One region of the Leptospira weilii genome, then DNA from elsewhere that is predicted to be linked to it. Evidence: riboswitches for the same ligand, from Rfam matches in the RefSeq annotation. Region 1 holds a riboswitch; the other holds the start of a gene.
What was found. A riboswitch is a leader RNA that binds a small molecule or an ion and turns the genes downstream of it on or off. The one in region 1 is predicted to bind cobalamin.

Region 1 (16,777 bases):
GCGATTCCCATGTTCTTTCCTTGGCAATACGTGGACGGAAGACCTCATTGGGACGGAGGAGTGATGGCAAACACTCCGATCCTTCCAGTTTTGGAACGGGGGGCGACTGACATTGTCGTAGTATTACTTTCTCCTGTTGGAGGGGTCGATATGGGTTTACCGAAGACAAGAAGGGAAGGTTTAGAGAGAGCGTTTGAACTGTCTCTTATTGGTTCGTATCAAACTGTGATGTCCAATTTAAACTTCGAAAAAAAAAAGAAAAAGGGAAAAAAATCCAAGTTCACTTCTCTCTTATCCATTCCGAGCGCGACCCGACCTGAACTGAAGATAAGGACGATCGGTCCTAGAACCTCTCTCGGATTCGGAAGTATCCTAAATTTCTCTCAAGTCCAAGCCGATTATTTGATCCGTCGAGGATACGAGGACGCAAGAATTCAATTCGGGGAATCGAGCGCCCCATAGGAAGCGAGATTGAGTTTGCGATTGGCTCTTCGCCAAGCGAAGAAGGTTTTTTCCATAAACAAGGTAAGAAAATAAAAAAGAGAATTCGATCAAATTCAATTCGAGGAATATTATGGAAGAATTATTCGTTAAAAACGGACACTTCGCAAGTAAAGACGGAACGATCTATCAATTACGTGGAGTCAATCTTTCCGGCTCTGCGAAACTTCCCTCCAAACCCGACGGAACCACGCATTTTGATCAAACTCTCACATTCTTGAATCATAGAAACGTATCTTTTGTCGGAAGACCTTTGGAAGAGGATCAGGCTTCAGAACATTTCGATAGACTGAGGAAATGGGGATTCAATTTCTTGCGGTTTCTCATAACGTGGGAAGCGATTGAACACAAAGGCCCCGGAAAATACGATACCGAATACATAGACTATGTCGAAAGAATGGTTTCCCTTGCCAGTCAAAAAGGATTTTATCTTTTTATCGATCCTCATCAGGATGTATGGTCTCGGTTTACGGGGGGGGACGGAGCTCCTGGTTGGACTTTGGAAGAGTTAGGAATGGATATTTCCAAGATTCAAGGTTCGGAAACCGCGATCGTCCATCATTACCAAGGAAGGCATTATAGAAGAATGTCCTGGCCTCTCAATTATCAAAAATACGTTTGTGGAACGATGTTCTCTTTATTTTTTGGAGGAAGGGAGTTTGCGCCGAACACCAGGATCGATGGAAAGAATGCACAGGACTTTTTACAAGATCACTACATCGATTCCGTGCTCAAGATAGTGCGTAAGCTTAAGAAGTATAAAAACGTGATAGGATTTGATACCTTGAATGAACCTTCTCCCGGATGGATCGGAAAAAAGAATTTGGGAGAGTTCGAAGGGTTCGGATTTGGAAAAGTGATAAAAACTTCTCCGTTCAAAGAGATGTATCTTTCCGAAGGGCGCGCCGTTTCGACGGAACAAGCCTACATGCTCGGATTCTGGAGTTTGCCTTGGGGTAAAGTGCGATTGAACGGCGGGGGAGTTTCTCTTTGGAAACGGGGATACCAGTGTGTTTGGAGAAATCACGGGGTTTGGGACTACGATCCGAACGGTGCCCCGATGATGTTAAAGCCGGAATATTTCCATAGGAAGAATGGAAAAAAATACGAATTCTATTCCCATTTTATGCATCCTTTTATCAAGAAGTTCAAGGAGGCGGTACAGAAGACGGAAAGTCGTTTTCATATCTTTGTGGAAAGTGATCCTTCGAGACTAGAACTGGAATGGAGGGAAGCCTCTAAGAAAAATTACGGCTCCGTAGTCAACGCGACCCATTGGTACGATATATCCGTGTTGATGCTCAAACGTTATTTTCCTTGGTTCGGCGTCCACGTATTCAAGCAAAAACCAGTATTCGGAAAACAGAATATAGATAGGGCTTATGAGGAAACGATTCGAATGATCCGGGAAATGTCCGAAAAAAAAATGGGCAATTGCCCTACAGTAATCGGGGAAACCGGAATTCCCATGGACATCAACCACAGGGTTGCGTATCACAAAAAGGATTATGGGATATTGGAACAAGCACTCGATCGAGTGATGAAGGCCGTGGAAAAAAATTTCGTTCATCTCGCGTTATGGAATTATACTCCCGATCATACTCACAGTTTGGGAGACAGATGGAACGAGGAGGATTTATCGATCTATTCCAAGGACACACCTACTTCGTATGACGAAGACGGGGGTAGGGCTGTGAGGGCATTCAGTCGTCCGTATCCGATTCGAACAAAAGGGTTGCCCGTGGCTTTGTCTTTCGATATGGAAAAGTCTTTATTCAAATATTTCTTTCAACAAGAAGGAAACGTATTGCCGGAAACAGAAATTTTTATCCCGGAAATACATTATAAAAATGGATTTGAAGTTCTGGTCAATGCGGGTGAGTATCACTATGATTCCCGCACCAAAGTATTAAAATTTAAGGGAGAAAAGGGGATTCTACATTATGGAATAACCATTCATCCCTCCAAAAAATCACTTTTCAGGGAACAAGATCGGACTAAAGTGGTCCCCAATACTCAAAAGAGGAATATTAGATGAAAAAAGCTCTCATGATTTTTCTAGGTGCTCTTACTGTTCTTTCGTTGACCGTAGCGTGTTCCGGTTCGAAATATTCGGCCGAAGAATGTGCTCCGATCGTGGACGAAATGTTGACCAATCTGACTGCGGGACAAAAGCCGGAAGATGCCGCGAGCATTGCGACAATGAAAGCAACTTTAGTGCCCGTATTACAAAAAGAATGTATGTCCGGAAAATTCGATCTTACTTGTCTTAAGTCCGCAAAAAGTATTCCTGCAATCCAGGCTTGTAAAAAATAAGATTTTTCTAAAAAAGGCGGAGGAGAATTTTTTCTTCTCCGCTTTTTCTTTGATTCCTTAGAACTTTTCCCGAAACCTAAAAGGAAATCATATTCGTTGTTGATCCAAACATAAAAGAACGCGGAGTTCTGCGGTTTAAAATCTGGGCGAATAAGATTGTATCTGTTCCATATTCGATCTTTTTCTCAAAACAGCATTTGGATTTATTAAAATTTTTATCTTTTCAATAGATTTTTACCATTAAAAAAATATAATATAATTTGAATTCTTTCGAAGAGAAAAAAGAGAGTGTTGATTTAGGCGAAAGAAATGAACCAATCGATTTCTCTTCAAAATCCTCTTGCCTACGTCTATGTGAAATTTAAAATCATTCAGTATCTAAAATAAAAAATCCTTCTTCATCCGAATAACATCCGTGCTCCCGGTATGGTCTTGATGGATAAAAATGGATTTTTTGAGCATATCTTCTTCCGATTTTTAGACAACCGAAACAAATGTCCCAGCGAATCGCCCAATCACATTCTTCCTTTCGATACGAAGGAAAGACTCGAAGAAGAGGCTTGGTTTCGGCTTGTTCTTGATTTTTTTGTTGATTTGCGAATTGGTCCAGCGGGGCGTTTTGGGAAAACACGGAATGCGAGGGTTCTAGAAACGCTCCGACAAATAACAGAGTTCCTAAAACAGAGAGTGAAGAAAATGTTCTGCCGAGTTTGATAAATCCGTTTCTACAATGCTGGCGTTGTTTTGCTTTTATTATATTGCCTGAAATGAAACTTCTGGAGTCCGGATGCATCTATCTATTCTATCGAAAGAATTGTTTTCTTTAAAAAGGTAAATTCTCGGTTTTTAGGTAATTTGTGCCGCTGTTCTAAGACTTTCGGTTACGATTGAAATTGAAATCAAATGAAATAATCTGGTTTTCTTTCGAAAAAAAGCTCGATTCTGAAAAAAAATCAAAGTCATTTTGTTAACTCAGAATAGAAGACAGAAGCGACCAAGGAATTTACTTGAAATTGGGTTTCCTATTTTCAACTTAGTTCCAATGACTTCCCGGAAAGATTTTATGGACGCTCTTTATCGAGAGTACAGCGGAAGGATCTTTGATTTCCTCTATAAATATAGTTCCGGGAATCCCGAGGTCGCGATGGATCTGATGCAGGATACGTTCCTAAATTTTTTTAGGAAATATTCGGATTCGGACGTCGATCGAGAACAAGCGATTCGTTTGCTTTATACGATTGCTCGAAACAGATCCATCAATTATTCTCGGAAGTTCTCCACGGTAAAAGAGAGCGGGAATTCTGAGATGCAGGACTTTCAGGAACAAAAGCTCTCTTTTGTCAGAAAGGCCGAACTTAAAGATTTAGAAGAACGGCTTTTGGTTTGTTTGGATGAACTCGAAGAGGACGAGAAATATGCTTTGATTCTTCGGTTTATGGAGGATTACAGTCTGGCGACTATTGCGGAGATTATGAACATATCGGTTTCTACCGTTTCTCGTTTAATTGTCAAAGGGACCGCAAAAGTGACCGAGATCGCAGAGAAAAAGAATTTGAAGCCCTGATTAAGAGTATAAGAACCTGTCCCAAAAGAAACTCAGGCATCATTTCCTAAGGGGCGTGCGATGGGGACAGGATCTTACGGCTTGATCTTTCTGACAAAGTAACTGGGGTTTGGTTGGGACGCGCTGTAAATAAAAATGGAAGAATCGGGAATGAAAAGGGAAGAAAAGATTCAAGAAATTCTATTTCAAGGAAAACGGAACGATCTAAGTCCTTCCGTAGAATGGCTGTCCAAGGGCTTGAGTGATTCTTGGGTAGAATATTTTCCCAAAGAATCGGATTTCGAGTCTCTCTATACGCGCGCACGTTCCGATTCCTCAAAAATATTTTCTTTCTCTAATTTTACGAAAAATAAACTTGTTTTAGCGCTTTCGTCAGCCGCGATTTTTCTTTTCGCAGTCACATTAGGATATTATTCTATTCTTAACGATCAACCCTCCCTTCGAGTCGAAAGGGGTGGAGTCGAAATTTCACAGGTGGAAGGGGAGGCTTATCTCACTTCTTCCGATCCCAAGGACAGGATCCTTTTAAAACCAGGAGTTAGAATTCAAGAAGGTCAAAGAGTGGTTACTGGTTCCAAGGCTATTCTGAATCTAAAAATATCCGACGGGATTGTAGTCAGAGTTCTTTCCGATTCTGAAGTTTCTTTTCGGATGATCGATCTTTCCGCGCATTACAAGATTGAAATAGATCTGGAGAAGGGAGAGTTATTGGCTCATATCCATAAAAATCTTAAGAAGGAAGAATTCGTCGTTCGTTCCGAAAATATAAGCGCGGAGGTTCGGGGGACAAGTTTCAGTTTTCAAAACGTTCCGGGAGAAGGAACTCGAGTACAGGTTTTGGAAGGGCGTGTTGCGATCAGTACCCGTTCGGAATCTCGACAAACGGCACCGGAAGGCGAGCAGATTTTGGAACCGAACCAAGGAATTTTAGTAAACCAAAAGGGTTTTGTCCGGAGCCATTTGAGCGATTCCGAAAAAAATCGTCTTGAGGTTGAACTCGAAAGATTGCCGATCGAAAACATTCCTCGGGATAAAAACCGTTCCTACTCCAGTAAACAGGAATTACTAACGGATTTTCAAAGATTGGAAAAAGTAATTTTAACCGACGGAAAGGAAATCGAGGGCGTTATCGTGGACATGGATGAAAACGTTATGTATGTTCAAACGCTTGAAAAAGAAATCGCCATTCAGAGAGAATTAGTTTCCGAAGTGATTCAACTTTACTAAAAGTAAATTCTCTTTGACAGTCGGCCGATAAATCGGGAAATTTAGTCTTCGAGGACCCTAGCATGGCAATGGCACAAGAAGACCCCGGTAAAAAAAGAATTTTTAGCAACTACATCGTAGACCGGGACTTTCAATTTAAATTTTTATTGAATTATTCCTTACTCATTGTTTTAGGCTTAGTTCTAACCTTAGGTTTTCTGTATTGGTTGAACTACACGAAGTTCGATAAGGGAGTCGTTTTTAGATTGAGAAGCGATCCCATCAAAATTTATCAAAAAGGTTTCGAAGTTCAAAACGGAGTAGAAAGGGAAAAGTTCGTGGAAAGGGAAATCTTTCTTCCGGATTACGATCACAAACTCGATATGTTTACGATCCAGGTAAACGGGATTCTGTTTTTATCCGGTTTGTTTTTAGGGATGACCGTTATTTTTACCGTGATCTATTCTCACAAGATGGCCGGTCCGATTTATAATATCAAAAACCAACTTAGAAAACTGGCTGCGGGTGAGGAACCGGCAAGGAAGATTAAAATTCGCAAAGGGGACGAATTTCAAGAACTCGCGGATCTTTTGAATCAGGTGATTGAAAGAAGAATTAATAACCGTGAAAGTTGAATTTTTTCCGCTTATTCGAATCGAGAAATTAATTGTAGATTTTTTTAGAAATCTGTGTAAATTTTCTCGATATGATTCGCAAAGCCTTACTTTTCAGTTTCTTCCTTATACTTCTACCTCAAGTTGTTTTTGCAGATGAAGAAGTTGCAATTGTACTTTTTGTAACCGGAAAGGTCCAGTATTTTCAAGCCGGTAAAACGGAAGCGCTTAAGAAAAACGTCATTCTTACGAAAGCAGCGAAGGTCGAAACCGGAGAAGGAAAAGCGGATTTACAATTGGGTGCAAATTCCGTGATACGACTCGCGCCATTTACAAAAATTGAGATCTCTGAACTCTTTTCCGACAGTTCCAAAAATACGTCAAAGGTTACTTTGATTTCCGGTAAACTATTTGCGAATGTTCAAAAATCCAATAAAAAGGAAGAATTGGAAGTGAACTCCGCATCTTATACTGCTGGGGTTCGTGGGACTCAATTTGTGGTCAGTGAAGAAAAAACCAGGGCCCCTAAAAATGAAGATTCCGATATTCCGGACGGAGTTTTTGTAAACGAAGGAGAAGTTGTCGTTCATTCTTCTTCCGGAGGGGATTTGGATCTTAAGACGGGGGAACAGGCTACTTGGAATGGCAAAGAGCTGTTAGTCGAACCACTCAAAGAGTTTATGAAAGAAAAGATGAAAATCATCCAAAATTTCAAGACGATTAAGACCGAAAACTATGAGATGCTTAAAAATCAGAAGTTGAAAAACAAAGAACTTCTGGAGCATTTTCCTAAATCATAATATTTACTATGTTCAAGTTCTTTTCTTTGGAGGTTTGATTCCTAGATATATGGAATTTTCATAAGAACCTGTCCCAAGAGAAACTCAACGATCGGTGCGGCCGAGCGAACGATTTCGGATTGGAGTTGATTGATTTTTTCTTGGAGTTCGAAAATATTTAATGTGAGTTCGGTCTAATTAGAGATTAAAAGTTGTAAATTGTCTTTTGACCTCAAATTCAAAGAAGTTTTTTTTGGAAAAAAAGAAAATGCAACTAAACCGCTTAGTAAATTAACGGCCCAATTGAAAAAACTCCTATGTCGAGTATGTTGAATTTGACAGATATTTTTGAGTTCATCATTTACGGATTCAATGATTGCCCTTTCTTAGAAGGATTTTATCAACTAGGGGCATTAATTTATTTTTCATATTCTTTTTTAATTTTGTAATGAGTTGAATCCCTTTTTCGTAAAGACTTTCAAACAAAGATTGACTGATGTAACCTCTATCTCCAAAAAGTTTACAGCGCATCCCAAAACTTTATTTTACTTTATCAGAAAGATCAAGCTGCAAGGTTCTGTCATCATCAGTTTTTTCCATAAGAAAGAACTGGTGGGGCAGGTTCTTATCGTGAATATTCTTAACAAGTGGAAAAATCACTTTCGAATTCCTTTTACTGATCCCTATAAAATAGAATACCATTACTTTGAGCACAAATGCAGTATAACCGAAAGCCGCAGCGCCAAAATTTCAATTAGACGCAGTTGCGATTATTTCAATCTTTTTTTATAATATTCAATAAAATTATCTAAGGACCGGTCTCAAAACTACCTATTAAAAAAGTTAAAAACAATGATTGAGCTTGCAAGATAAAGAGAAGCCAGATAGTTTTCTGCTTTTCTTTCCCAGCGAATCAAAATAGCTCTGAATCGATTATGCCAACTATTTGTTCTTTCAACGACCCAACGTCTAGGTTTTCCTTTGTATTTACCAATGAGAGGTTTTTCACCTTTTTTCCGAATATGAAGTCGAATGTTTCTTCTTTTGATCAATGCTTCTATATCTTTGAAGTCATAACCTTTATCTAAACAAAGGTGTTTTGGTTTTTTTCTTTTTCTTCCGGAAAAAACCAAGATGGAATTCAATGTATCTTTTACATTGTGTTTATCATGAACGTTCGCTCCACTCAACGTAATTGCCAATGGAATTCCGTTTCCATCCGTAAGAATATGCCGTTTAACTCCCAATTTGGCACGGTCTGTAGGATTTTTCCCGGTTAAACTCCCCCTTTGGGAGCCTTGACCATTGCGGAATCCATCGAGGCCCAATCCCAAGCTATCTTATTCTTCACATCATAATATTTTAAAATAGATTTATAAATCTTTTTGAATACTCCCGCTCGTTCCCATTCTTGAAATCTTCTGTGACAAGTTTGACCCGATCCAAAGTCATTCGGAATTGCACGCCACTGACAGCCTGTTTTCATTCGATAGATGATACCTGCCATTACGACTCTTGTTGGAACGCGATTGCGACCACCTTTCGGCTTTGACTTCTCTTTTGGGATCAAAGAGGCTATTTGTTTCCAAAGTCCCTCGGGAATCTCTGAATAATATTTGTCCATTTCACAATTATAGTATTACACTCTCAAAGTACAAGGAGTTTTGAGACCGGTTCTAAATATGTAAAATCTCCTGTGGGACTTAATCGTTTCTCATTCATTGCTTTTTTAATTTCCGAATAAATAAAAATGTCTTCGGCAGAATCTTTAACTATTGGCCAGTATTCATATATTTTATACCCTTCGCATGGGAACAAATAATTGTAACTTGGATCATTATTCTCATCTTTATTATCAATACCTAAAAAGAATGCTACTTCACTTAAAGACTCAGTTAAGACTACAAGCTCAATTGAACCACCATCACGATATACTAAAGTATTTTCGATTGATTTAATTTTAAAATTATCTGCCGTATATTTGTTTGAAAAAGATTTTATTGAATCAGAATTTATTGCATTTAAAATGGCATGACAAAGATGTCGAACTAAATTATTATATGGAAAATCTGATATGTATTCACTCTTTTTTAATTGGTAAAATTGATACGAAAGATTTCTCAAAAATACTTTTTGGTTTTCTAATTCAGTAGTTTCATAAAGATTATCCAGAAAATACTGAACTGTCGACGTCGTGAATGTATCTCCTTTATCTCCAAACTCTTTTAATATTTCTTCAATCTTCACAGTTTTAAAAAGTAATTGCGTCTAACGAATCGAGGAGACAAAGTTATGTGAAATTTTCACCATTGGGACCGGGGGAGTGCGGGAGAAAACGTTTGTGAATGTACGATATCCGGCAGTCGTGCGTCAAGGACGATTGACAATGGAAAAACTTCTTCCGGATTGATTTTCAAGAAACTTACGAGCTTGCCCAGTTCTTTGTCATTGAACTTCTCGAGCTGTGGATGCCGGGAAAAGACCGCGTTTTCGTCTGGCGAAAGGTGAATGCCAATAACGAAGCCATTCTGTAGAATCCAGCCTTTCAGTTGGGCGCCGCCTTTTGTGACAAATGATGCCGCAAAATAGATGCGCATCCGAGTTACAGGAAGTTTTTCAATAGGTATGGAATAGTACGGGTGCTTGCTTCCATTGCCCTTGAACGCAAGTTCGGAAGCTAACCATTCTCGATTTACGCCCCAGCCAGCAACCTCCTCAATTTCTTCAAAGTCATAGTATTCGGACCAAACCGGATGCCGTGCAAGAGCGGCGTGGCCAAATGCTTCTTCAGAAATTACTTCAATCATAGTCTTTGCGGGGGCAGATGTGCCCGAGTAGCGCGTGCTAAACTATTTTGCTACTTCCGTTGCCGCAATTAAGTCCATTCAAAATATCCCTAGTTTTAAACTCGAATTTCTCGCACACAGTGCAAGCCACTTTTGATTTCCGAATTGTAGATAAAGATCGCTCAATATATTTTTTCTTTTCCATAGATAAATTATTAATATCAATTGGATTTGAATCAAGCAAATCATCAATCATTTTTGTAGTTAATTCTTTCATGTCGCATAAACACCTAACCAACAACCAAATATAAGAATGTAATAAAGACACATTATTCAATCAACCCAAACTTAACAAGAAAAACCCATCATAAACAGGCAACTTCCGATAATGATAGTTCTGTCGCATTATGAACATTTGTTCATAAACGTCCCATGATTCATTTTTCTGTAGGAGAAACTGGAATTGGAACTAAATCTATTCTTAAAATGCGAGAACTACAACAAATCGTGATTTTACGAACAAATAATTCTAAAAGTAGGAATTCCACTTTAGAAAACTCTTTCTCATTTTCTTATGCCGAATTCACGTTAAATAACTTTCTCATTAGCATTAGATTTCGAAGCTATTCCAACTATAGATCTAAAATCTATGGATATCTGAATTTACATCGAAGGTATTAAAAAGTTTTCCTTATTCGTATAATATTATAACATAAAATGATATTTTTATCAGAATTTTTATTTTCAATTTTCATAACGTATAGAAATATACTTTTCTCCAACTATTCTTGATGGAGTTTATTTTATAAGCTCCATTTCATCTCCTGTATCTCCATTCAAGGTTTCCGGACTTTATATCCGGAAACCGAATTTTTTAATATTTTAAATTAGGTTCTTTTAAACATTAGGCATATATAATTTTAATGCGAAGTGTTTAAGTCAGACTGGATTATCCGATGCTACACTTTAAAGAGGTACAATAAACTCTACCTTAAGTGGCGGTAATCTCTTTTTTCAAAACAATATATATCCCAAGGTCGGATTTTGAGTTTGATCCAATCCAATAGTTCTACTCATCTCTACATAATAGAGTGTCTAAAATTCCGCGTCTAACTTCTAAACGTGGGATTTGTGCTCAAATTAATGGTACTCTACTTTATAGAGATCAGTAATAAAGATGATTCAATAGAAGGTGAAGTAAAATGAATCTTGTCTTATACTAAAAAGCTTTACTGCGGTTTCTCGCTCCGTTCAGGATCGCTAATCTAACCTTTACTCCGACCGTAGATTGATAACAATGCCAGTTACACACACTTCTTGCTTTTTTCCTTCATGCTTGGAGGAGGACGTAAATCAGTAGAGTTGTTGAAAAATTAATTTTCCTTCTGTTTTCCGTTTCATTGAAATGGGTGCATGGATTACCTGAGCAGTGGGGCGAACTTATCTTTATTAATTATTTTATTCCACGAGTCTTGTGATATGTATGTTAGAGTTGTTGAAAAATTCTGTAATGGAGTTAAAAAACTGTTTTAATCGCCTCGAAAAAGAATATTCCATAAATACATTCTGCCTCTATCTATATCTTAGTGCTAAATGATAAAATAACAATATACTTGGCAATTATGTTGGTCTCATGTCCCTATGGTTTTACATGATTACGTCTTAATTTTTCAAAGAAAGAGGATGCTAAAATGAGTCGTTTGATAGTTCCAATAGTAGTTTTGTCAGTTTCAATTGGAGTTGACCTTTCTTACGGGGTGAGTCCTGCGCTTATCCATATTCTATCGAACGCTATTCCTGGTTCCATAGTTCAAAAGCCAGCAGATAATCCGAAAGATAAAGCTATCAAGATCGTTATACATGACGGGGGAAAGTTTTGTTATGTTCCTGTTTTTAGCGGTGGTGAAAGTTATATTCAGATTGAGCAATGTTGGGAACAGGGGGTTGCTAATGCAAGGTACGATGTGTTTCAAAGAATTTCTTATTACATTCAGGACACGTGGTTGTGTATTACTGCTCCGGAGAAAGTAGTTAAGGGAGAGACAAACCAGGGTTATGTGAACTTAAGACCTTGTACTATCAATGACCCTTTGCAGCGATGGATCATAAAGGAAAATGCCTTTTGGACTGCAGACGGGCGGTATCGCTTGAAAGATGTGAAGTGGTATGCCTATATCTCAAAAAATTCTAAGGATGGTTATAACCATACCTTGGACTCTTCAATGAAAGATTGGGCTCAAACTGTGGCGACTCCCGGCAACATCAGTATTAAGACTTCCATAGCTTGGAATTTGGAAAATAGGCGTTACTTTATTCATTCAAAAGGCTCAAAAAAAAATACTACATCTCTCTACTACAATCCTGAGAACGGACATCTTGCTCAATACAATCCTGTTAGCGGATCGCTCTATTGCATGTATTCTAAGGTAGGTAGTTATAAATGGAATTGGATTCAATGGGTATCATGTAGTGATGCACTTACCAGTAAGGATAACCCCGCTTATTGGAATGTTTATCTTCAAACTGAAGAGGGAGGAATGATCAAAGACTATAAAGGAAATATTCTCAGAGTTACTGAGAAAGGACCAAATTGGGGTGTTGCTTATGCAGTTAAGCCCTCTTTTTTGAAAACAGATACTACCAATAGTCCTACGTCTTTGTTCGTAGTTGATGGAGATTTACTAGATTGGATACGTTACACAACCGGCAATCTTGGAAAGACAGAGCAATATTGTCCAGCGGGTAATAAGGAGAGTCTTGCCTATAAAAGAGTAAAAAGGACCTTACCCCCTGACTTTCAATTAACTGATGATTGGATTCGGAGGCTCTATGAGATATCGAATTCAGCTACGCTTGCGTCTCCGGCTCAGATGCATGGGATGTGCGGCGTTTGCCTACTTCAGAGCTTCCAGATGTTAGCAGAACTTCAGGAGTATCATTCTCAAGGGCCTCTTCAGAGTGGAGGTTACTTCTTCGATACAGCCCATGATAGAGATCCTTTTGTATCGTTTGGGCAACGTTATCCGTTGTTGGACATGTTGCTAACGGACGTGCCCAGAGTATATGGTATAGACGGTCGTACAACCAGACTACTGGGGTTGGCATCCGCTAGGACTATGTTGCCTCAGTACGACTGGATTGTCTCTGATGAATTCCTCACTCGGCCTGAGATAATATCTCACATAAATTCGCTCATCAATTCTCCTCCGGGGAGCATTTGGCTGGGGATGTTGGGGCGACAGCGTTCCGACGGAACTGTAGTGGGACATGCCGTTCCAATTCTTAGAACCTCTCAGGGATTGGTGGTAATTCAAACAACCTCCCTTTCGACGCCATTCGATCTTTACAGGCAAGCTTTAACACCCACCACGGATCCGCTTCAGGTAATTTATAATCTGGAAGCACCGGATAGGACTCTGACAGTACTCATAACTATACAATTAGGGGAAGTTGACCACAATACATTTAACTTTATAATTTCTAATAGGAATTGCACTGGAGAAGGGGACGACAGAAGAGGCACGGGAGGATATCCCACCAGCGCATCGGTGAATCAGTGCTCTGGGGGGGAGGCAGGTGTACGTTACCGTTTTAACTTGGTGAGCGAAGAAGAGCATAAGCAGGAAGAGTTGTAGATAGCGATTTTACAAATACAAATGGATCTGCTTCTTTAAGCTTACGAATAAAAGCCTCTTTCTAACTCTGGGTAGGAAAACGTATGTATCCCCTACTTCGAATCGAATAATATTCTCGTGGATACCCAGAGGCATCGCGGAGATGAATCGGTGATTAGGGAATTTTTCTTTTAGGTCGGAAAGAATCAAAGGGATGTCGTTTTTGACGTGATTGGAAGCGAACAAAAACAACGGGAAAATTAAAATCCGATTTTTTGTTTTTGCGAATTCCAAAAGCGCCGTTTTAAAAACCGGTTCCGCGAGTTCTACGTACCCTATGTTGATTTCGTACTCCGGATGGAGTTTACGGTATCCTTCGACGAACGTCTCGAATTCCGCACTGGAGAAAGTTCTCTACTTCCGTGTCCGACGATGAAAATTCCGAGAACGTTTCTACTTACTTCCTTCTTATCTGCGGACGTAGAAACGGCAGACAACGCAATACTCCCCCTTTCAAAGTGAACCTAAAACCAATCAATCAACGAATAACGCATAGACTGCTCATTGGAATCTAACGCATCTTATATTATTTTTTATTTAAGTTACGTTCGCCTTACTTCCGAGGTTTAAACGTATCTTCAAGATTTTCCCAGGATCGTATTCTGACTTTGAGATCTATCTACTCGGCATGCCTTCCCAGGATTAATCCCAGTGGCTTTCTATGCCTTTCGTCCCTCTTACAGCGGCGGATACCGTGACGGATTCTAACCGTCTTCCCATCGACGCGAAACGTCGATGAATCCCGTGAAAATAGATTATAAATCCAGCAATATTCTTATCGATTCTTTTGAAAAGAATAATTTTTAATTCGAATACGGAATCTTTAGATTTCTATCGAAATGAATGTTCATCGAGGTTTGAAATCGAATTTTTCTTTCGAGTACTTTCGTAAAATTTTTACAATTTGGAATTGAGTGTTTTGAATTTGAGAATTACTTGAGAGGTGTAACTTGTTTTCAAACGGAATCGAAAGGTTTTTTGTTCTCAGAATTCTAACGTGAGTTCGGTGTGATTTATTTTCTGTGGGAATTTGAACTTTGTAAATTTATTTTTAAAATGTGAGAACTACGACAAATCGAGATTTTACGAACAAATTTTCAAAGTAGGAACTCCTACTTTGAGAAAATTCTTTCTCATTTTCAACCGCCGAACTCACCGTTATTCTAAGTAAAACACGCCAACTTTTTCGAGCTGAAACTGGGGTCTATCCGATCTAAGATAGGAAAGTTTCGGAATTAAAGATTGCAGGATTATTAAACTTAAAATCGTTTCGGAGAATCCTGCTTGACCTCAAAAGAAAGAAACTTATACATTTCGCATGTTTTTGTTAGGCCAAGCGCGCCCGATTCTTGTCTGGCCGGAATTTTCTTGGATTCCTGTCATCAATGGAACTGTCTTTGTGGTTCTTTTATTGGTCGCCGGATATTATCTGGAAAGACGTTTTCGCAAATCGATCGAAAATCGCGCCGCGCTCCGAGCTAAGATTCTTAGAAAGCTACCTCTTACATACATAAACGGAAGGGACGTGATTCAGATACATTCCTTTTTGGATCACGCCTCGGTCTCCGTGCTTCAAAAAATTGCGGAGTCACAATCTTGGTTTCAGGAGATTTTTCTTCCGGAACTCGCACTGTATCTTGCTCATCAAGGGGAACTTCCTGCCTGGAGAGACACAATCATATTCAAAAGGTTGCAACATCTCGTCCGTGATCTTGGTCCTCATCCTAGAAAAATCACCCCGGTTGTATTTTTAACCGATGGGGAAGAAGCCTTTCCCGGTTTTTTATATTCTAACCCGCCGGGGCCCGATTCCGTTCAGAAGTCGCTCCACACAAAAGTATTCACAAAAAAACTTTACAATGCGTTTCCGGTTTCGGTGGGAGATAAGATTCACGTTTTGTATTCGGGCGACGATAAGGAATGGATTCGTTTCGACGCGAAGATTTTCAGCTTAAAAGGGAACGACATGAGTATTCAAGTGGAAACTGTTCCCGAAAAAGATCCCGAAAAAACGAAAACTTGGGGTGGAATTCAAATGGGAGGCGCTGGAGGAATTCAGGAAGACGTCGCCCTGCCCGACGAATTTCAAGGAAGTCTTGCGCAGATTTTAAACTACGCCGGAATGAGTACTTCTACCGCGGCTGAGATTCAAAAAAGAGTACGCACATTTAAAGAACATCCTGGTCTGGTTCGTAAAGAGCACAAACCGGAGGAAATCCAGACTTTTATAGAACTCTATTCCGCTTGTTATGCAAAATACAGATCGGATATCGCTCCCATTCCGAAACCGGTTCTACTCTTTTTATATTTTTTTTATATGGACGAGAGCCTTCTTTCTCCGGCGAGAATAGTTCAACTTTACGGAACGCTGGAAAAAATCCGAAATTATACACAGGATTCTTACCCTTCCGATCATAAACTTGCGGTGTATTTTTTACCGGAATGGTTGGGACTCATTCTTTCGGGTCAAAAAACTCCTTCCCGAAATCATCTAGCGCAATCGTACGAACAAGTGCGCGCTTCCATACTCCGCAAAACGGGAACCGACGAATATGCGGGCGACAGCGGGATCGAGGACTTGTTGCATCTCCTCGATTGGGAATTGAGTAATTTATTATTCAACGGACTTATCGGCGTTTCTTCCAATCCGAATCTTGCATATCCGATTCTTTCCGAAGATCAGATGTACGGAGAAACCGACGCGTTTTTGGTTACGCATGAAAAAATAAATGCCGTTGTGGATCACGTTCGTAAAATTGATAAACATCTTTTTTACAGACAGATTTCCTTTGAGCCAGAACAGACTCCCGGCAAACCGGAACTTGCGATGAAAGAAATTTGTCCGGACTGTATCATACTTCCGGTTTTTGGAAATAGAGGGGTTCTTTGGCAGGAAATTACTTCCGGACTTGTATCGAGAGGACGTCTCGTATTTCCTCAGATTTTGAACGAGAACATGACTTTGGCGATTACGAGAACCCTTGGAGAATTCAAGTGGGAGATTGAAAGAACGGTTCGAGGAAGAAAGTGGAAAGATTCCGCCCCGCCTTCGCTTACTTCGGAATATTATCTTTATCTGGAGAATTATCGAAAGTCCCCCGCCCTCACTCCCGACGCGAAAAAAAGCATCGATCAACAACTTGTCAAATACAGAAAGAATTTAAAAGATATGTTCGCTTCGGATTATTCCTATTGGATTCTTTTCGAATCGTCCGGAAAACTCAGGCTCAACCGAGTCGCGAGGGATGTTCTCAATCGGTATGTTCCATTTTCCCCTCAAGTTCGGAACGAATTGCAAAAACATCCGATTCTAAAGGAATCGATGAATTCTTTCGAG
Region 2 (16,777 bases), on a different replicon from region 1:
ACCAAGTTACTACTGATCCCTATAAAACAGAATGCCGTTCATTTGAGCGCAAATCCCGTGTTTGGGCGCGGAATTTTGGACACTCTATTACGTAGATATGAGTAAATGAATGATTATCCTATTTCAGTTCTATAATATCATAAGGTTGAAGGTCTACCGAAATCGGATTCGGAGTCAACAAGACATTCCCTCTCTCCGTATCAAACATTGTCACACCAGGTTGTTGAAATTGAGTATTTCCCACATATAAAATTTTATCCGATGCAAGAAGAATACTCGATAAACTCGCATCGTAACTGGAAGGAATCGTAAGAAGAGTGGAAATTTTTTCTCCCGTGCTTGGGTTGAATACCTGCAACGTTTTAGTGAATCCGGAATCCAAAACGGAAACATAACCAACCGTATCCGATTTCACCTGTACAGAAAGGATATCTCCGCCCGCGACCGACTCGGAATAAAGGAATCGAGAAACAAAGGAACGAGTCGATAAACGAAACGCGCTCACCCCTCCGTCGATTCGGCTCTGAAATCCCATTCTAGCGGGAGTGGCAACCACAAGATGAGGTTCTCCGAAAAGATCCACGAGTTGCGGCTTACTCACAGGATTGGAACTCGGAAACGTATACACTCCAATTACCGCATCCGTCGCAATACTGATCTCCAATAAAAGAGAGGTAGTGTTCGGAGGAAAATAACCGGAAGGATCGTTTCGATCCAGTCTCTGCACGCACACAAAAAGAGAATCTCCTACTATTTTCAAACCGTTCATCTCGGGAATTCCGTCGGGCATAGCCCCAAGTGAAACAGGTTCCGCATAACTTCCAAGATCGATCGAACCGGTAATCGTCATATATGTCGGATCCACGATCAACAAACGACTGGAACCGTACAGACTCACATAAGCTTTAGACGCACTTGCAAATTCCATATCCACAGGGTTGACTTTCAATCCGAGCGAAAGCTCCGAGACCGTGATAAATCCGTAGCTCGGTTCGAGAACTTGTATGCTATCCCGATTGAGTCGATTCAACACATACACTCTTCCGATCCCGAAGCGAGCAACCGCGTCGGAGTGAATCGGAGTCAAACCCGGATAACTGTAACGCAGAGAAGAATTGATTACTTTAAAACGACCGCCCCCTCCAAAATCCGTAGTTACGACTCCTATATTACCGGGAGAGTTTTGAATCAGAAGAAGACTCAAGAAAGACGGCCTTTCGATGTCCTTGCAAAATACATTCAAAAAAAAGAATACAATTAAAATATTAAGTCTTGAATTCATCTCAAAACCTCACACTCAGAGTCGCGTACCAACTTCTCCCCGGAAGCGGATAACCGATCAGGTCCGAAACTCTTCGATCCGTAAAATTCTTAACCTCGAAGGTTAAAAGGAACTCCTTTGCGGGAGCGGATTCTTTCGAATTTCCGAGAGAATCCTTTACCGGTTCTCCCGGTTCGCTGTACAAAACCCAAGTGAAGAAATAATTCCAAATCTGTCTCGCGGGAATGTAGTTTACGTATTCGTTTGTTCTATCTCGAAACACCGCGCCGATATACAACAATTCGATCCCGATTTCCGATCTTTTTCCTTTCCGGGAAAGAGTGCTCGCAAACTCGTGTCTCGACCTCAAAGGAAGAATTTTTCCGCGTAGGTACACGGAAGAGGAAGTGTTAATCGCATCCTGATAGGTATAATTAAACAAAAATTTAATCCCGTATTTCCAATCTATCCGATGGGAGAACTCGACCCCTCTGATCCGCGCGGAATCCACGTTCTCCGGCCTCAGGGTAAATTGAGAATTCGGAAGAAACAAAATCATATCTTTGATATCTTTGGAAAAGTAAGAGACACTTGTCTTCGTTTTCAAGTGAGAATGATTCGTTTTGAACACAAATCCGGCGTCCCCGTTGCCGCTTTTTTCGGGTCTCAGATTCGGATTTGCGATGATACTCCCCTGTTCTCCGAACATTTCCAAAAAGGAAGGAATTCTATATTGTTTGGAAACGTTCGCCTGAAATTGAATGTCCCAAGTTTCCTTTTCGAACAACTTCCATACAAAACCGAATTTAGGATTTGTGAATGTAGTTTTTTTCTGATCTCCCGCCAAGGGATCCTGTCTTCTATACCAAGGTTCTTCCGAAGGAAAACGATCCTTGTAGTGATCCCAAGTCACGGAAGGAATCAAAAGAACCTTCGCGTTCCAAAGGCGGACTTCGTCTTCCAAACGAAAGGAAGAATACATTCTTTCTTTTAAAGGCTCCGCTCTTCCGATAACATTGGAAGGAGTCAGCCTATTGCGATCAAAGGATTCCTTTTCCAAAGAAACAAACGCTCTTAGGATCTGGTAATAATCCGTAAGATACAAAGTGGGTATCAGTTGAACTCCCATCTGTCTGATTTCCGCTCTGGAATTCGGGGTTCCTTTGGAAAATTCGGAGCCGGGATCGAAAAGATCGTCCTTGGCCGCGGTATAAAAACTTCTCGTTTCCAATCGAAACGAATCGACGAACAATCCTTTCGTGTCCGTCGCAAACGAACCCATGTATCGATCGTATTTTCTATGAACCCGATTCGTTTGGTTGGAACCCGGTCCGGGAAGACCATGAATTCTATGATTGAAGTCGTTTAATAATTTCAGTTCCGTTTTGCCGATTTGATACTTGAGCGTACCGAAAAGCGCCGCTCTTTCGAACGCCGCGTTCCTTCTCCGATCAATCGTATCGTCTAATGTGTTTAAAACTACGGTCCCGTGATCGTTTTTAAAAGAAAAGTTCTGATCCGATTTTTCGCCGAGCGCCAAAAAACTCGCCCCGACTCCGTTGTACGTTCCGGTATGCGAAAGACTCGCCTTACCGGTATTAAACGAACCTCCTCCGATGTTGATTCTCGTTCTGGGTTTGTTCGTGTCCTTTCTCGTGACGAGATTGACGCCGCCACCGATCGCGGATCCGGAAAATCCGATCGGATTCCCCGATCGGTAGACTTCCACGCTTTCCAAACTATCAAAGGGCAAATCCGCGAGATTGACTTCTCCGCCTTGAGAATTATTCAGAGGAATTCCATCCAAATAGATCCTGGATTGATTGGGGTTCGTGCCTCGGATGGAAAGTGTGGAATAGGAACCCAAGCCCCCGAAGGATCTGACCCTGAGTCCGGCCTCTCTTTCCAAAACCTCGGGCAAGGACGTATAACGCGCGGAAGTTTCGTCGAGTTTGATCGCGGATTGAAATCCGCTCGGATTGGATCGAAAGTTTTGGGAACCAGAGTCGGAAACCTTTCCGATCACCCGGACGGTTTCTGCCTTTTGAACCGAATCCGTTTTTTGAGCGATCTTGGAGCTTGAATTATCCCGAGCGGCAATCCCAGAAACAAAAATAGAAAAAAACAGTATTATAGAATATTCTAAAAGTCGAATGTATTTTATCGATCCCATTTTTCGCCCGAACGCAAGAAGGGAGAGAAAAATCGGAGGAACCCATCGTACGAAAACCTATTTTTCAAACCCGACCTTAGCTCCCGAAAGTCCCATCAGTTTGTTTCACTTGTTAGGTCTTCTGGCTCTCGCCGACTTCGCGCCCTTCCCGCGTTTAAAGCAGTGGTATTTTTGCGAAACCTTGGTTGGCGATTACAGCTGCGGGTTCAGCTCCGGACTTAAACCGGATTCCCTTCCTTTTTACGAGGATGAACAAGTTTGTATTCCAGAGTTTCGAAGCGGGACTCAGCGAGCAAGAGAATTCTATGAAAAAGGAAGGAAAGATTCGACGAGAGGCACTGGGAGTCTCAGTTATTTTACGGATAAAACTCGCTCTTGTTCAATTCCAGATTTGGCACTTCGAAAAGGAGCTTACGAATCCTTTTTTAAATTCGGAGTCTGAAATAGAATGAAAAGGAGTGTGTTTACCGCAATACGTAATATTCAAAGATTACCGTTATTACGTTAGTGAAAACATCCTTAAGGGCGGATCCGTAATTCCCATTTTTTAAACCGCTTTGCCATACAATCCCTGATTTTACCAATCCTACTTTATTGCGCATTTTGGAAGAAGCTCCTGAATCTCTCTTTCCTCTTGAGACGAAAGTTTATTTCTATTCGAAAGATAACCTGTCAAATATAAAGTTCGCAAATTTTGAAGTTGTCTAATCTCCTTAGGCAGAGTTCTAAGTCGATTATTAAGTAAATGTAACGTTTTCAGATTTCTAAGTTGTCCAATCTCCTTAGGAAGAATTCTAAGTTCATTATTTTCCAAGTTCAAAATACCGACATTCATAGTATTTTGAAGGGCCTCCGTTAAGTTATCGTAGGTTTGCATTCTAATTTTTGTGAATTTATATACTCCTACTAGAAGGAGAAAAAAAGTAAACCTATGATTCCAAGCGTTACTTTTCGTAAACTGATACGGTATTTATTTGAATCCATAATTTCGCCCATTGATCCAGATTCGTTTTTTATAAAAACAATGTTTCATCGATCAGGCAACTTTCATTCATATTTTATTTTCGGACTACGTTTTGTACTATTTCATATCGGTTTATACTTTAAATTAACGTGAGTCGGCGTAGGAAATCCATGATTCATTTTTTTGAAAAAAGTCGGAATCTGAACTTTGTAAATCGATTCTTAAAATATGGAGCTATCGTAAATCACGATTTTACGAACAAATTCTGAAATTGTAGAAATCTCTACTTTTAGAAAATTATTTCTCATTTTCTTACGACCCTGCTCACGTTAGATTAATATGATTCTCGGACGTAAGACAATTTCGATTGTTTACTGACTCCAAGCTTTTTTGATATTCCGTAACATGTGTAGCCTCTCCGCAGCAGATCGATTCCCTTCCATCGCGTTACGTACCGTTTGCAGATATTTTTTGTCGCTGACGTTCGTATCCGCGAGCATTCCGATCTCGTCCCGGATCCTAAACGAGTCGTAAACTTCGGAGCTTTTCATTCTATTCTAATTTTATAATCCTATTTTGAATCTCGAAAAGACAACAAAGAACAGGGGCGGTTTTTACTTCTTATTTAAGAATTCCGCGGATAGTTCCTTTCGAATTTTCGTTTTAAAACGGGGAAACGATCGGTTATCGAGACTCGCACAAATCCTTCAGGGCCTTTAACGCCTTCGGCCACATATCTTCGAACATGGCTTTGTATTCCTCGACGATTTGCATCTCGACGATCAGCTCCGTTTTTCCGGCGTCTTGTTCTTTGAACGTGTAATTCTCGAAAGCGGGAGTCCACTTTTTCACCTCTTCGCTTTCCGTATCGACGACTCCGTTAACGATCATTCCGAGATGTTCGATCGAAATGAACTTATGCTCGATATTTTCTTTAATTCGACTGTACATACCTTGTAAGTTACCGTTATCGTCCGCCCCCACAAAACGAATGATACTTCCCTTTTCCCAACTACCTTCAAAGTAAGAACCTGTGTGAAACGCTTCCGTCCAAATCCGATAGGTATTGTCCTCGAGCATTTTGTTCCATACGGTTTTCGCGTCCGCGTGAATCAAGGTTGAAAAACTGATCGTTTCCATTTGCAACTTTCCCTTTCTCTCATTTACTTTTTATAAGGAACACGCTTGTGAAAATCAAATCTATTTTTGTATTCCTTCGAACGAATTTATTTTAACGTAAGTTCGACGTAAGGAAAGAGTAAAAGTTGTACATTGTCTTTGGATCTCAAATTCAAAGAAGGTTTTTTTGGAAAAAAGAAAATGCGACTAAACCGCTTAATAGATTAACGGCCCACTCCTATGTCGAGTATGTTGAATCTGACAGATATTTTTGAGTTCATCATTTACGGATTCAATGATTGCCCTTTTTCTTAAAAGAATCTTGTCGATTAAGGACATTCATTTATTTTCATATTCTTTTTTATTTCTATCAAATAGAAATTTTTAAATTCTCTATAATGAGAAAGATGAAAATAAACCGCAATTGTTGCTACTTCACTCAGGCTTAACTGAAATTTTCGGTTTCTCTTTCGAACCACCGGACAAAAGTATTTTCACGTTCCAGTTTATTTTTTGTTGTGTACAATTAATCGTCTATCGCGCAAAATATCTCTGTCAGATCCATATTTAACCCTTTTCTTGCTAGAAATTTGGTTCAATATGTGATCTGGCTTTTCTGTACAAGATCTTTCCCTTTTTTTCCCTTACGACCCTGCTCACGTTAATTTAATTCGGAATACTATTTTTTTGAAGATACGGAGTCCCGTAATGGATTAATAATATGATTAGTAAAGATGATGTTGCAAAAGCGAATATTTGAACTGGTAAATAAAATAAGAAATATTGATAGTGATCTTCCGAATAAACTTCAGGCCAAATAAGAAAAATCGTCCAAATAGAAAGAAATATAAAAATTACAGAAATAGTTAAGAATAATTTTCTAAAAAATTTATGTAAATGGTTTTGCTTTAAAATCCATATAGCGCACTTCCAATGAAAAATGGAAAGTATAGACCAAATCACGTAATAGCATAGGAAAGAAAAATCAATAAATTCCGTAGAATAGCGTTCAAAAACTATATGAATAATCCCATACGATAGGACATATGCAATTAAGCTTGCCTGCCCTATTACGAGAATTACGAACCAGTTTACAATATCAAATGAATTCAGTTCATGACCAACGGCTCGCAAATAAGGTTCGTCTGACATTATTCCCCAAAAGCCTAAGAGTTAAGATTATTACAAAACTACCCCATTGTGATTTCCTTAATATATTTATAAATTTATTCATTTCCTTCTAAAAATTCAAGCCAACTCACGCCTAACTTCGGATATACGACTATTTCCAAAAGTATGTATTCCGCTTTTTCGGACTCAGCGAGCAAGAGAGTTCAATTTCTCATACTACGTATGAGAGCCATTCGCCACGCTCCGCAGCTCATTGGCTGAAACGCTCTCTACCATAACCAACCCCACAAATTAAGAAGGCTTTTGGGATAATAGGATCGAAAACTGATATTTTTGGTAGTGTTCCGACAAGAATGCGGCTTTTTACTTGCAAAAAGTATGATTTTCTGATAGAGAAAAATTTCCCGAGTCTTTCCGCCTCCACCCCCACCCAAAAATAAGGGTGGGAACTAAGTTTCACGGGGGATTTTGTCGTAATTCCGACAGATTTATCTTCGGATCCAAGTACTTATGGGGTTGGTTATGGCTCTCTATGGATCGCGTTTCATGGCAAAATCGATCCGTCGTCCGCTATCTTAGGCCCCTTACCTGGAAAATCTTCCTTGGTTAATTTTTTCATCAGATGAATCGTTTTCTTTTCGGGATCGAACTCCGGAATCGAAGCCGAGTCGAGTTGTAAGGGAATAACCTTACCTTTTACGAACTTGCCTTGAACATCCACTTCCACTTCAAGGACAAGAGAATAACCGACAATTCCTTTGGAAGAAAGAGCCCTATAACCCATAAAGTTACCGAGAGAATAAGCGATCAACCTTCCCTTATACAATTCCATCGCACGCACCAAATGAGGACCATGACCGATCACCAAATCCGCACCCGCATCGATCAGAGAATGACTAAACTCGACTAAGTTTCCTCTGTATTCTCCGTAAAAACGTTCCATCTGATTTTTAACGTGAAGAGCCGGACCACCTTCCGCTCCACCGTGAAATGAAATAAAAACGAGTTGGGCTTTTTTCTTCGCTTCCTTTACGAGAGCGACACCCGCTCCGATTTCGTTCACGTTGTTATGCGACTTCAGATGAGAAAAACCGATCCAAGCCACGGAAATACCTTTCACGTTCATATACGTAATCATTCCCTTTTTACCGGTATAACGAATTCCGGCATCAGAAAGATTTTTCTGAGTGTCTTCGAAACCCTGCTCGTGAAAATCCAAAGAATGATTATTAGCAATACTTAAAATATCAAATCCGACCTCCTTTAAAATCTTCGCGTAAGAAGGAGGCGTTCTGAACGCGAAGATCATTTTTCTGGAAGTATCCTTGGAAGTGTTCGGATAATTCGTCAGAGTACTTTCAAAATTCCCGAAAAGAACATCCGCACCCTTAAGATAACTCTCCACCTTTCCGAACAAAAACGATCTCGGATCCTGAATTTTCAAAGGTTGGGGAAAATTCGTACCCGGAACCATATCACCCACAGCTTTGATTTTAATTGTGGTATCAGTCTTGGAATCCGCAGAAAGTTTGAACGAAAAAAGAAAGGAAACGAACAGAATGGAAAAAATTACACTTTGTTTCATGTCCTTTCATGAGTTTCAAGAGAAAGCTACTCGTAAAGTAGAATTTCTATCAAAGGAATCCCGATTCGGTCCGATAGACTAGTAGAATGGAAAAAATCCCCTGCAATACCTGCGGCTCTTCCAAATTTAAACCCCTCTTTGCCAAATCCAATCATAAGAACGAACTTTTTCATATCGTACAATGTAAATATTGCGCTCTCGTACAGGTAAATCCTCAACCTTCTCCGAAAGAAGTGGCCTCCTATTATTCGGAAGAATATTTTTTAAAACGAAGCGACCGAGGTTATGACAATTATTTTTCGAATTCGATCAGAAACGACATCTCTAGAGTATTCGAACTCAACTTGAAAGATCTGGATTTTCAGACCTGGGAAAATACCTTGCGAACTGAAAAGCGTTGTCTTGATGTCGGTTGCGCGGCCGGTTATTTTGTAGACTACATGCAAAGGAGAGGATGGGATTCCCATGGAATGGACATCGCCGAAACCCCCGTCAAATTTGCCCGCGAAAAATTAAAGCTCAAAGTGGAACAAATCGACTTTTTGGAATGGAAGCCTTCCGAAACGGAAAAGTTCGATCTAATCACTCTCTGGGCTTCTATCGAACATCTTCACAAACCCAAAGAAACATTAGAGAAAATTTATACGCACCTCAAACCCGAAGGAAGAATCATCCTCTCCACCTGTAGATGGGGAACTCTCGCAAAACTGCAAGGCCCTTCCTGGAGATACTTGAACGTTCCTGAACATCTTTATTACTATTCACTGCCTGGAATCGTAAAACTCTGCGATTCTCTCGGGTTTCAAAAGAAAAAACACGTCACATACGGAAGCGGACTTACAACAAAAAAAGAAGCTTCCTTATTTTATAAAACCCTAAAACACATCGCCGATCCCACGGTAAAGCTCCTGGACCAAGGCGATATGATGGCCCTATGTTTCGGAAAATAAGAAACTCCAAAATAGAAGTGGGATAAAAAAGAACTTTTTTTCGCACAAAATCTCGTCAAATTATTTCAGAAAAACCTAAAATACGACCCATAACGTCCGATTCACAAACAAAACCCTCATTCAAATCAGGGGAAAGTATACTGTGACGACTTTATTTTCAAGGCGGAGATTTTAAGTTTTTCTTGCCATTTTAGAGATGGCAGTCGCAATTTTTAGTTCTGATGGTATTAGAAGAATCGTTAAGTTCAAATAGATTGATTCCAATCGAATAAGCGATTCCCAATACTAAACCGTGCTTGAGGTGCTTCCTTTGAAAAATACAATTGAAAAGAATATCGCCTACGGATTGACCGGGATTGTCGTATTGAACTTCATTATGATCGGATCCGCATATTACACATTGAAACAATCCTTGGAACTCAAAAGATGGGAAGTGCATACCCGAGAAGTGCTTTTGAGCATAGAAGAAACTTTTTCCGCTTTTAACGAAACCCATGCCGTCTTAAGAGCTTATATTTTATATCTGGACCAAGAACAACTAAACGCTTATTTCAAAAACAAAAGCCTGGTTTTGGAACGAACTGGAAAACTTCGAAAAAGCATGATCGATCACCCTGGCCAACAACAAAGGCTTTCTCTCATAGAAACCTACTTGAGCGAAAAGTTTTCCTACATGGACAAATTGATTTCGATGAGAAAACACGCATCCATGCAAAATTATTTGGCACTATTTCGCTCCGCACAGGGAAAAGACCTATCGGAAAAAATCAAATCCCTCATTCAGGATATAAAAGCGGAGGAATTTCGACTCCTAGACATACGAACAAACAATTCGAAAATGCATCTGGCGATATCGGTCACTCTGCTTTTCTCCGGAATCACATTGAATCTTCTTTTCATTTTCCTTCAAAACTGGTCTATCTATAAGGAAAGTCAACGTCGTCAAAAAGCGGAAAGCGTATTGGAAGTATCCAATCAGAATCTCAAAACTTATTCGGAGCGATTGGAAAGATCCAATAAGGACTTAGAAGCATTTTCCTATTCCGTTTCGCACGACCTTCGCTCTCCGATTCGAGGAATATTAGGATTTTCTAAAATTTTACTCGAAGATTACGGAACGGAACTCGGGGAGGAAAGCCGTAGAATCGTCAACATCATCATTCAAAGCTCCGAGAACATGGGAGAACTCATAGACGATCTTCTGGAATATTCAAGATTGGGAAGAAAAGAACCCATATTCTCCATTGTGAATATGCGGGTTATGGTAGAAAAGATTCTGGAAGAAATGGCGAACTATTATCCGAGTATAAAAATGGAAACTATTGTGGGCGATCTTCCCCCTACAAAAGGAGACTCCGGTCTCCTTAAACAACTTTTATTCAATTTGATTTCCAATTCCTTCAAATATTCCAAAAAGAAAGAAAATCCGAAAATCGAAATCGGATCGTATCAAAACAACGGAGAGACCGTATTTTTTGTAAAAGACAACGGCGCGGGATTCGATATGAAATACCAACATAAACTATTCAATATTTTTCAGAGGCTACATCACGCAGACCAGTTCGAAGGAACCGGAGTCGGACTTGCCATCGTAAAAAGAGTGATCGAAAGACATAACGGTAAGGTTTGGGGAAATAGCAAATTGAACGAAGGCGCTTGTTTTTATTTTACCCTAGGAGTTGACGACAATCATGTATGATCCTCAGGACCAACCAATCTCGATCCTATACGCGGAAGACAATCCGCAAGACTCCGAACTTACTCTCAGAAGCTTAAAAAGACACAATCTCGCGAATCAGGTGAAACTCGTCAGAGACGGCGAAGAAGCCCTGGAATATTTATATGCGACCGGACGTTACGAAAATCGGGACAAAACACAATTACCTTCCCTAATTCTTTTAGATTTGAAGATGCCCAAAGTGGACGGAATCGAAGTGCTTCGAAGGGTAAGAAGCGAGGAATTTACGAAATTGCTTCCCGTGGTTATCCTAACTTCTTCCGCCGAAGAAAAGGACATCGTGGAGAGTTATAGACTCGGAGTGAACAGTTACGTCGTAAAACCTCTCGATTTCGACAAGTTTAGCGAAGTAGCCAGTGAGATAGGATTCTATTGGATTTTAGTGAATCAATTTATAGGTAGATGATTTTTCAGTCGGATTGTTTGTCGCAAAGCAGTTAAAAATAAAAACCAATCCGTAACAATCGAATGGAAAGACAGTCAAGATATAAATCATCTAAACTCTTTTTGCTTGTCATTCGTCAGAAGGACCTATCTATTGATCGGAATTAGGTCCTCAAGCGATGAAATTCCATTTTTGGTTCTTTCTACTTCTCGTTCTACAATGTGCCACTTATTCAACATCGAGTTATTCTCAATTTGAACAGGAAAAACTCGTAAACCTAAATAGCGTCTCTTCGAATCAACTCAGTCTTTTGACCGCCCGGTATTTGAAAAGCAACGACCTCTACGACAAGTTCGAAAAATATCCCCTAGTGGTAATTTACGATCTGGACAATGACTTGATCACAAATAAGTCTAGAAATCTTGCCTACTATCTTTCCGAACTCTGTTATCTCACGGGAAACTCTTTGGATATGGAAGATTCCCAATTCGCAAAGATGTATGCTTCCGCATTAGTTTATGCGTATACGTACTTGTTCGATAAAAAGGCTTCTCCGGCGCCAGACCCGTTCTCCGCGGAATTTAGATTTGCTTTGTTCACTTACAATCGTTCTCTAGCGCAACTGGTGCGTTACGCCAAAAAAAATCGGAAGTTGGCCGCAGTTACCGACTTAAATCTTCCTCTGATTCGAGGAACCTTACAGATGTCGAGCGCGGAAGTGGAAACAGCTTGGAGTCCTCAAAATTTTCTGCAAATCGAAGTTACTTACGACTATCGTGTCAAAGGTTTTTCCAATCATATCAGCAAGTACGGAATCGGAACTCCGGTAATTCTCAACCGTAATTTTCCGGAAAAAGAATCCCGGGAAAGAATCAAATACGAATTCATCAACGGAGTCGGACAGGCTTATCCCGCAACCGCATTCGTAAGCTTGGAGGAATCGTATTTAGGAAACAGAGACCTTACGAGCTTACGCGCTAAAATTCATGTCTATGATCCCGTTTTCCGAGATCAAATCACGTTAGACGGAATAAACCTACCCATGGAAAGCGATACGACCACTCCCCTCGCTTATATGTTAACGATTGCGCAACAAAAAGACAATTTACTGGCAATCTTTGACGGAGAAACCGGTATGTCCAGAAAGGGACTCTATCTCGTTTATCCCTATCATAAGGATAAAATTCCGGTTGTGTTTCTTCACGGTTTGGCGTCCTCGCCTTTCATTTGGTTTCCGATGATAAACGAACTCCTTTCCGATCCGGAAATTAAGGCGAAATACCAATTCTGGGTATATTGGTATCCCACGGTAAATCCGATCCTTTTTTCCGCAGCGGACTTTAGAGATACTTTATACGATCTTAGAAAGACTTACGACCCGAACAACGAACACAAAAGTTTCGATCAAACCGTTTTAGTCGGCCACAGTATGGGCGGATTGATTGTAAAATTAGCCGTGACACACAGTAACAAAGAACAATGGATGGACGCGGCCAAGGTTCCCTATTCCGTGTTCGACACGATAAACGAAGAAACCAAAAAAGAAATCAGCAGACTGATGGATTTCGATCCGGTACCTTTCGTAAAAAGAGCGATCTTCATAGCCACTCCGCACAAAGGATCGAATTTAGCGGAAGGAATTTTAAGTTCGATCGCAAGATTCCTTTTTATCATTCCCAAAGAAGTAGTCAAAAAATTCGAAGAAGGTTACAAATTTCTAAATCCTAACTACAAAAAAGGAGATATAGTTCCAAAAGTGTACGGAGTCGACGGACTTGCACCCAAAAGCCTTTTTATGAAAGTGACGAAAGACTACAAACCGCAAGTAAAGTTCCATTCCATTATCGGAAATTCTAAACTCGCCGATCTGAATTGGATCAGCGATACGGTCGTTCCGTATGAAAGTTCTCATCTGGAAAACTCGGAATCGGAAACGCTGATTCAGTCAGAACATTCGGTGCAAAATTATCCTCCTACTTTTTTAGAAGTAAAAAGAATTTTAAAAGAGCACACCCCATAAAACGATGTTTTAGCTCGTAAAATTGACACTCCGTTTTCGAAGTATGTTTCAAAATACGATTGTTTCAAAAACTTAGCGGCGTTACAACCGCACTTTTTCAGCCGTTAAAAAACGATTTGTTCGAACTCATAGCGCAATGACAAAGTATATTTCCAGGCAGATGTATGCGAACAAAGACTTACTATTCGAACGCATGAAAATGATACTCGAAAACAAGCGGCCGGTTTTGCAAAAGTAGAGAGGTTCTCAAAAATTAAGTTAAATCGGGAATTCCAGACTTTTTAGAGGAAGATTCTAATTTTCGAAATAAGTTTATCATAACGTGAGTTCGGCGTAAGAAAAATTGGGCGAATAAGAAACTAAAGCGCAACGACTCCCTAACTAAGGATCGCGCTGATTTCACAACAAGTTGTGAGCCACTCACGACGCGTTTGCTGAAACATAGAATCGCTTTCGCATTTGTTATATCGAACTCACGTTATCGTAGTATTGTCCGAATAACAACTTTCAAAAATCAATCAATTTTTAACACATTCACTTTTAAGAATATTATTTTTTCTTAATTCTTCAGCCTTGTCGATGCTTCTCTGTCGGTTTTCGAGCATCGCTTTTTCCACTCTCAGCCGAGCCTCTTCAAAACCCTTTTCGTCCAAATCTCTAGGGATATAAATCGGCTCTCCGTACGAAACCACAAAAGTAGTGAACGGTTTCGGAATTCTATGTTTGTCCCAAGCTCTTTCGGCAACCCATTGACGAGTACATTCATAATGAAACGGAACGATCGGAACTTGAGAAATCTGAGCGGAAGCGATCAAGCCGGGTTGTACGACTAACGCCGGCCCCCTAGGCCCATCGGGTGTAATCGCCGCAGGAAGATTTTTTTTAAGATGAGTAATCAATGCTTTGAGAGCTTTGGAACCCCCCTTAGAAGAACTACCTCGAACGCTGCAATTACCGAATCGATGAACAACCTGATTGATAAAGTCTCCGTCTTTGGATTCGGAAATGAGAACGGCCACTCCTAAGTTTCGGTTGAGATAAGGAGAATATAAAACATTCGTATGCCAAGCGGAAAGAATATAGGTTTTTTTTTCCCTACGAATTTTCTCGATACTTTCGTTTCCTATATTGATTCTTCGAGAAGTAAACCCGATCAGTTTCTGTAGATTGACTACGAGGAACGGAATGAGCCAAATTAAAAATTTTCTTTTAAGAGACCGCTTTTCGTTTTTATGAGTGATAGAACGTTCTTCCATGTAAGCACGAGATTTTTCTGAATTTGGAAATTCATCATCTCTTTTTTTGGTTTATAATTTAGGGAGGGAACCCCTGCGTTTTATACAAAGAAGAAAATTCTTTCTCCCTAGGAAATAAAATCAATATGCCTGCAAAAAAGATTCCCATTCCGATCCAATGAACATAGGACGCCGTCATGAAATAAAAGACGCCGTTGATGACATAGCCTGCGTCTAAAAAAATCACGGAAAAAATTTTAGACTGAGAATAAGATACGAATTTTTCTTTCGGTCCCAAATGATCCGGAATCATTTTCTTTTTAGCAAAAAATAAAGGAATATACCAAGAGATCGGTAAAAGGAAAACCGTGGCTCCCAAAATAATTCCGCTACTATCCCCGGATAAACTTCCGTTCGGACTTGTAAAAAACACAAAAACGCCACCGAACAAAACCAAACCGATTAACAGAGCGGAATAAATGATCTTCAGGTTTTTCATCGTGCCCGGAAATATAGTTCTATCTTATTATCTGTCAAGTTTTTACAAAAAAATCCCCGAAAGAAGCTTTCATCGAAGATAGAAACCAAATTCGAATTTTAAATTCAGATTTTTCTATTTTTCTTTCGAATATTCCACAAAAAAAACCGGAAATATAAAATTTAAAGAATTCAAAAATTCTGTGGACTTTAAGTAAGAACTTTTGTACAGAGTTTGAAACAAAAATAGGTTTTAAACAATGGAATCCAATTTACTGACAAAGATATTTCTTCCGGCCGCGTTAGGTATCATCATGCTCGGAATGGGAATGACTCTCACCATCGCCGACTTCAAACGAATTTTCGTCCTTCCCAAAGCGGTGCTCACGGGGTTAACATTGCAGCTTCTGCTTTTGCCGATCACTGGATGGCTAATCGCAAGCGTCTCCGGACTTTCGGGAGAACTTTCCGTAGGTTTGATTCTTTTAGCGATCTGCCCGGGAGGAGCGACTTCCAACCTTATCACTCATCTTGCAAAAGGAGACGTCGCCCTTTCTATAACGTTAACCGCAATCACAAGCTGTATCACCGTTCTCTCGATCCCCTTCCTTTTAAATATGTCCATGCGCCATTTTCTCGGAGCCGGACAAATAATCGAACTCAACATTCCTCAGACGATTCTCCAAATCTTTCTGATTACCGTATTACCGGTGTCGATCGGGATGATTCTCAATTCGAAAAAACCGGAATTTTCCCGAAAGTTCGAAAAAACGATAAAAGTTCTTTCCGGAATTTTTCTGATCCTAATCATCACGGGCGCCATTGTTCGAGAAAGGCAAAACATTGTACCATTTTTCATCCAGGTGGGTCCCGCTTCCTTGGCACTCAATCTAATTACGATGACATTGGGTTATCTGGGGGCGACTCTGATGAAGGTGACGCATTCCCAAAGAACTTCCATCACGATCGAAGTGGGAATTCAGAACGGAACCTTGGGAATTGCGATCGCAAGCACAATCCTAAACAATCCGGCAATGGCGATTCCGTCTGCAATTTACAGCTTGATTATGTTTGCCACGGGAGGGCTTTTTTCTATCTGGATGCATAGAATTCCGAATCAAACTTAAGAGAAAACGATCATAGATCGAAAACCCGGAAAGATATTCGTCAAAATCGCATTTTTGTCTTTCTTCGTAGTTCCAATTCATTGTACGAGGATCGGATTCCACAGAGACGCAATTCGGAAAAAAATCGATTTTGGCAACGAAGAAACTCTCAGGCTCCGCATGACGTAAAAGTTTCCAACGAAGAATTAATCGAACTTTTCTCCGCTTAGAATCAAGAATTAGAATATTATAAAATAAAGATTCACTTAAGCGACGTCAACGTCCGGGCTTGGACGGAAATGGCGATCATGGATCAGATTTTTTTTAACGGATTCGCCCGACCAATGCGACCGACTTCTTGCAATTGCCGGAGGGAAATTAAGCGACACGGCTTTCGAACTCGTTCTTGTATTTTTTACAATCCCGAGTTTTCAGATTTTCGAAGCTGTAAAAACAAAAATCGGAAGGAGAGGGTTTTAGTTCAAATCAGAACGATTCCCCAATAGAGTTTTTGAAAAATTCCATAGTGGAGTTAAAAAAACTACTCTAATCGCCAATTTGAATGAAACGGAAACAGAAGGAAAATTAATTTTTCAACAACTCTATTGGTTATCCGAAGGAGCCCAAAAAACT

Region 2: another riboswitch for cobalamin. It lies ahead of FHG67_RS07900 (TonB-dependent receptor plug domain-containing protein); the one in region 1 lies ahead of FHG67_RS20710 (sirohydrochlorin chelatase).

What each region holds. Positions count from the first base shown of each region.
Region 1 covers NZ_CP040841.1:256,063-272,839, reverse strand. The annotation lists gene FHG67_RS20780 (patatin-like phospholipase family protein) at 1-462, shown strand, start outside; gene FHG67_RS20775 (glycoside hydrolase family 5 protein) at 575-2,539, shown strand; gene FHG67_RS20770 (TIGR04454 family lipoprotein) at 2,536-2,817, shown strand; gene FHG67_RS20765 (hypothetical protein) at 3,185-3,610, opposite strand; gene FHG67_RS20760 (RNA polymerase sigma factor) at 3,881-4,381, shown strand; gene FHG67_RS20755 (FecR family protein) at 4,517-5,608, shown strand; gene FHG67_RS20750 (HAMP domain-containing protein) at 5,671-6,222, shown strand; gene FHG67_RS20745 (FecR family protein) at 6,294-7,001, shown strand; partial or broken gene FHG67_RS22540 (transposase) at 7,175-7,502, opposite strand; one part of gene FHG67_RS20735 (IS5 family transposase) at 7,808-8,259, opposite strand; one part of gene FHG67_RS20735 (IS5 family transposase) at 8,259-8,604, opposite strand; gene FHG67_RS20730 (hypothetical protein) at 8,628-9,227, opposite strand; gene FHG67_RS20725 (hypothetical protein) at 9,284-9,787, opposite strand; gene FHG67_RS20720 (hypothetical protein) at 9,825-10,043, opposite strand; partial or broken gene FHG67_RS20715 (DUF1561 domain-containing protein) at 11,458-13,361, shown strand; partial or broken gene FHG67_RS20710 (sirohydrochlorin chelatase) at 13,507-13,877, opposite strand; cobalamin riboswitch at 14,016-14,201, opposite strand; gene FHG67_RS20705 (hypothetical protein) at 14,759-16,777, shown strand, end outside.
Region 2 covers NZ_CP040840.1:1,658,758-1,675,534, reverse strand. The annotation lists gene FHG67_RS07905 (YncE family protein) at 119-1,282, opposite strand; gene FHG67_RS07900 (TonB-dependent receptor plug domain-containing protein) at 1,284-3,434, opposite strand; cobalamin riboswitch at 3,529-3,706, opposite strand; gene FHG67_RS07895 (hypothetical protein) at 4,021-4,311, opposite strand; gene FHG67_RS07890 (hypothetical protein) at 4,770-4,949, opposite strand; gene FHG67_RS07885 (hypothetical protein) at 5,083-5,538, opposite strand; partial or broken gene FHG67_RS22325 (transposase) at 5,625-5,856, opposite strand; gene FHG67_RS07870 (CapA family protein) at 7,193-8,233, opposite strand; gene FHG67_RS07865 (class I SAM-dependent methyltransferase) at 8,467-9,183, shown strand; gene FHG67_RS07860 (sensor histidine kinase) at 9,485-10,882, shown strand; gene FHG67_RS07855 (response regulator) at 10,875-11,327, shown strand; gene FHG67_RS07850 (esterase/lipase family protein) at 11,485-13,326, shown strand; gene FHG67_RS07845 (lysophospholipid acyltransferase family protein) at 13,845-14,582, opposite strand; gene FHG67_RS07840 (hypothetical protein) at 14,641-15,060, opposite strand; gene FHG67_RS07835 (bile acid:sodium symporter family protein) at 15,299-16,165, shown strand.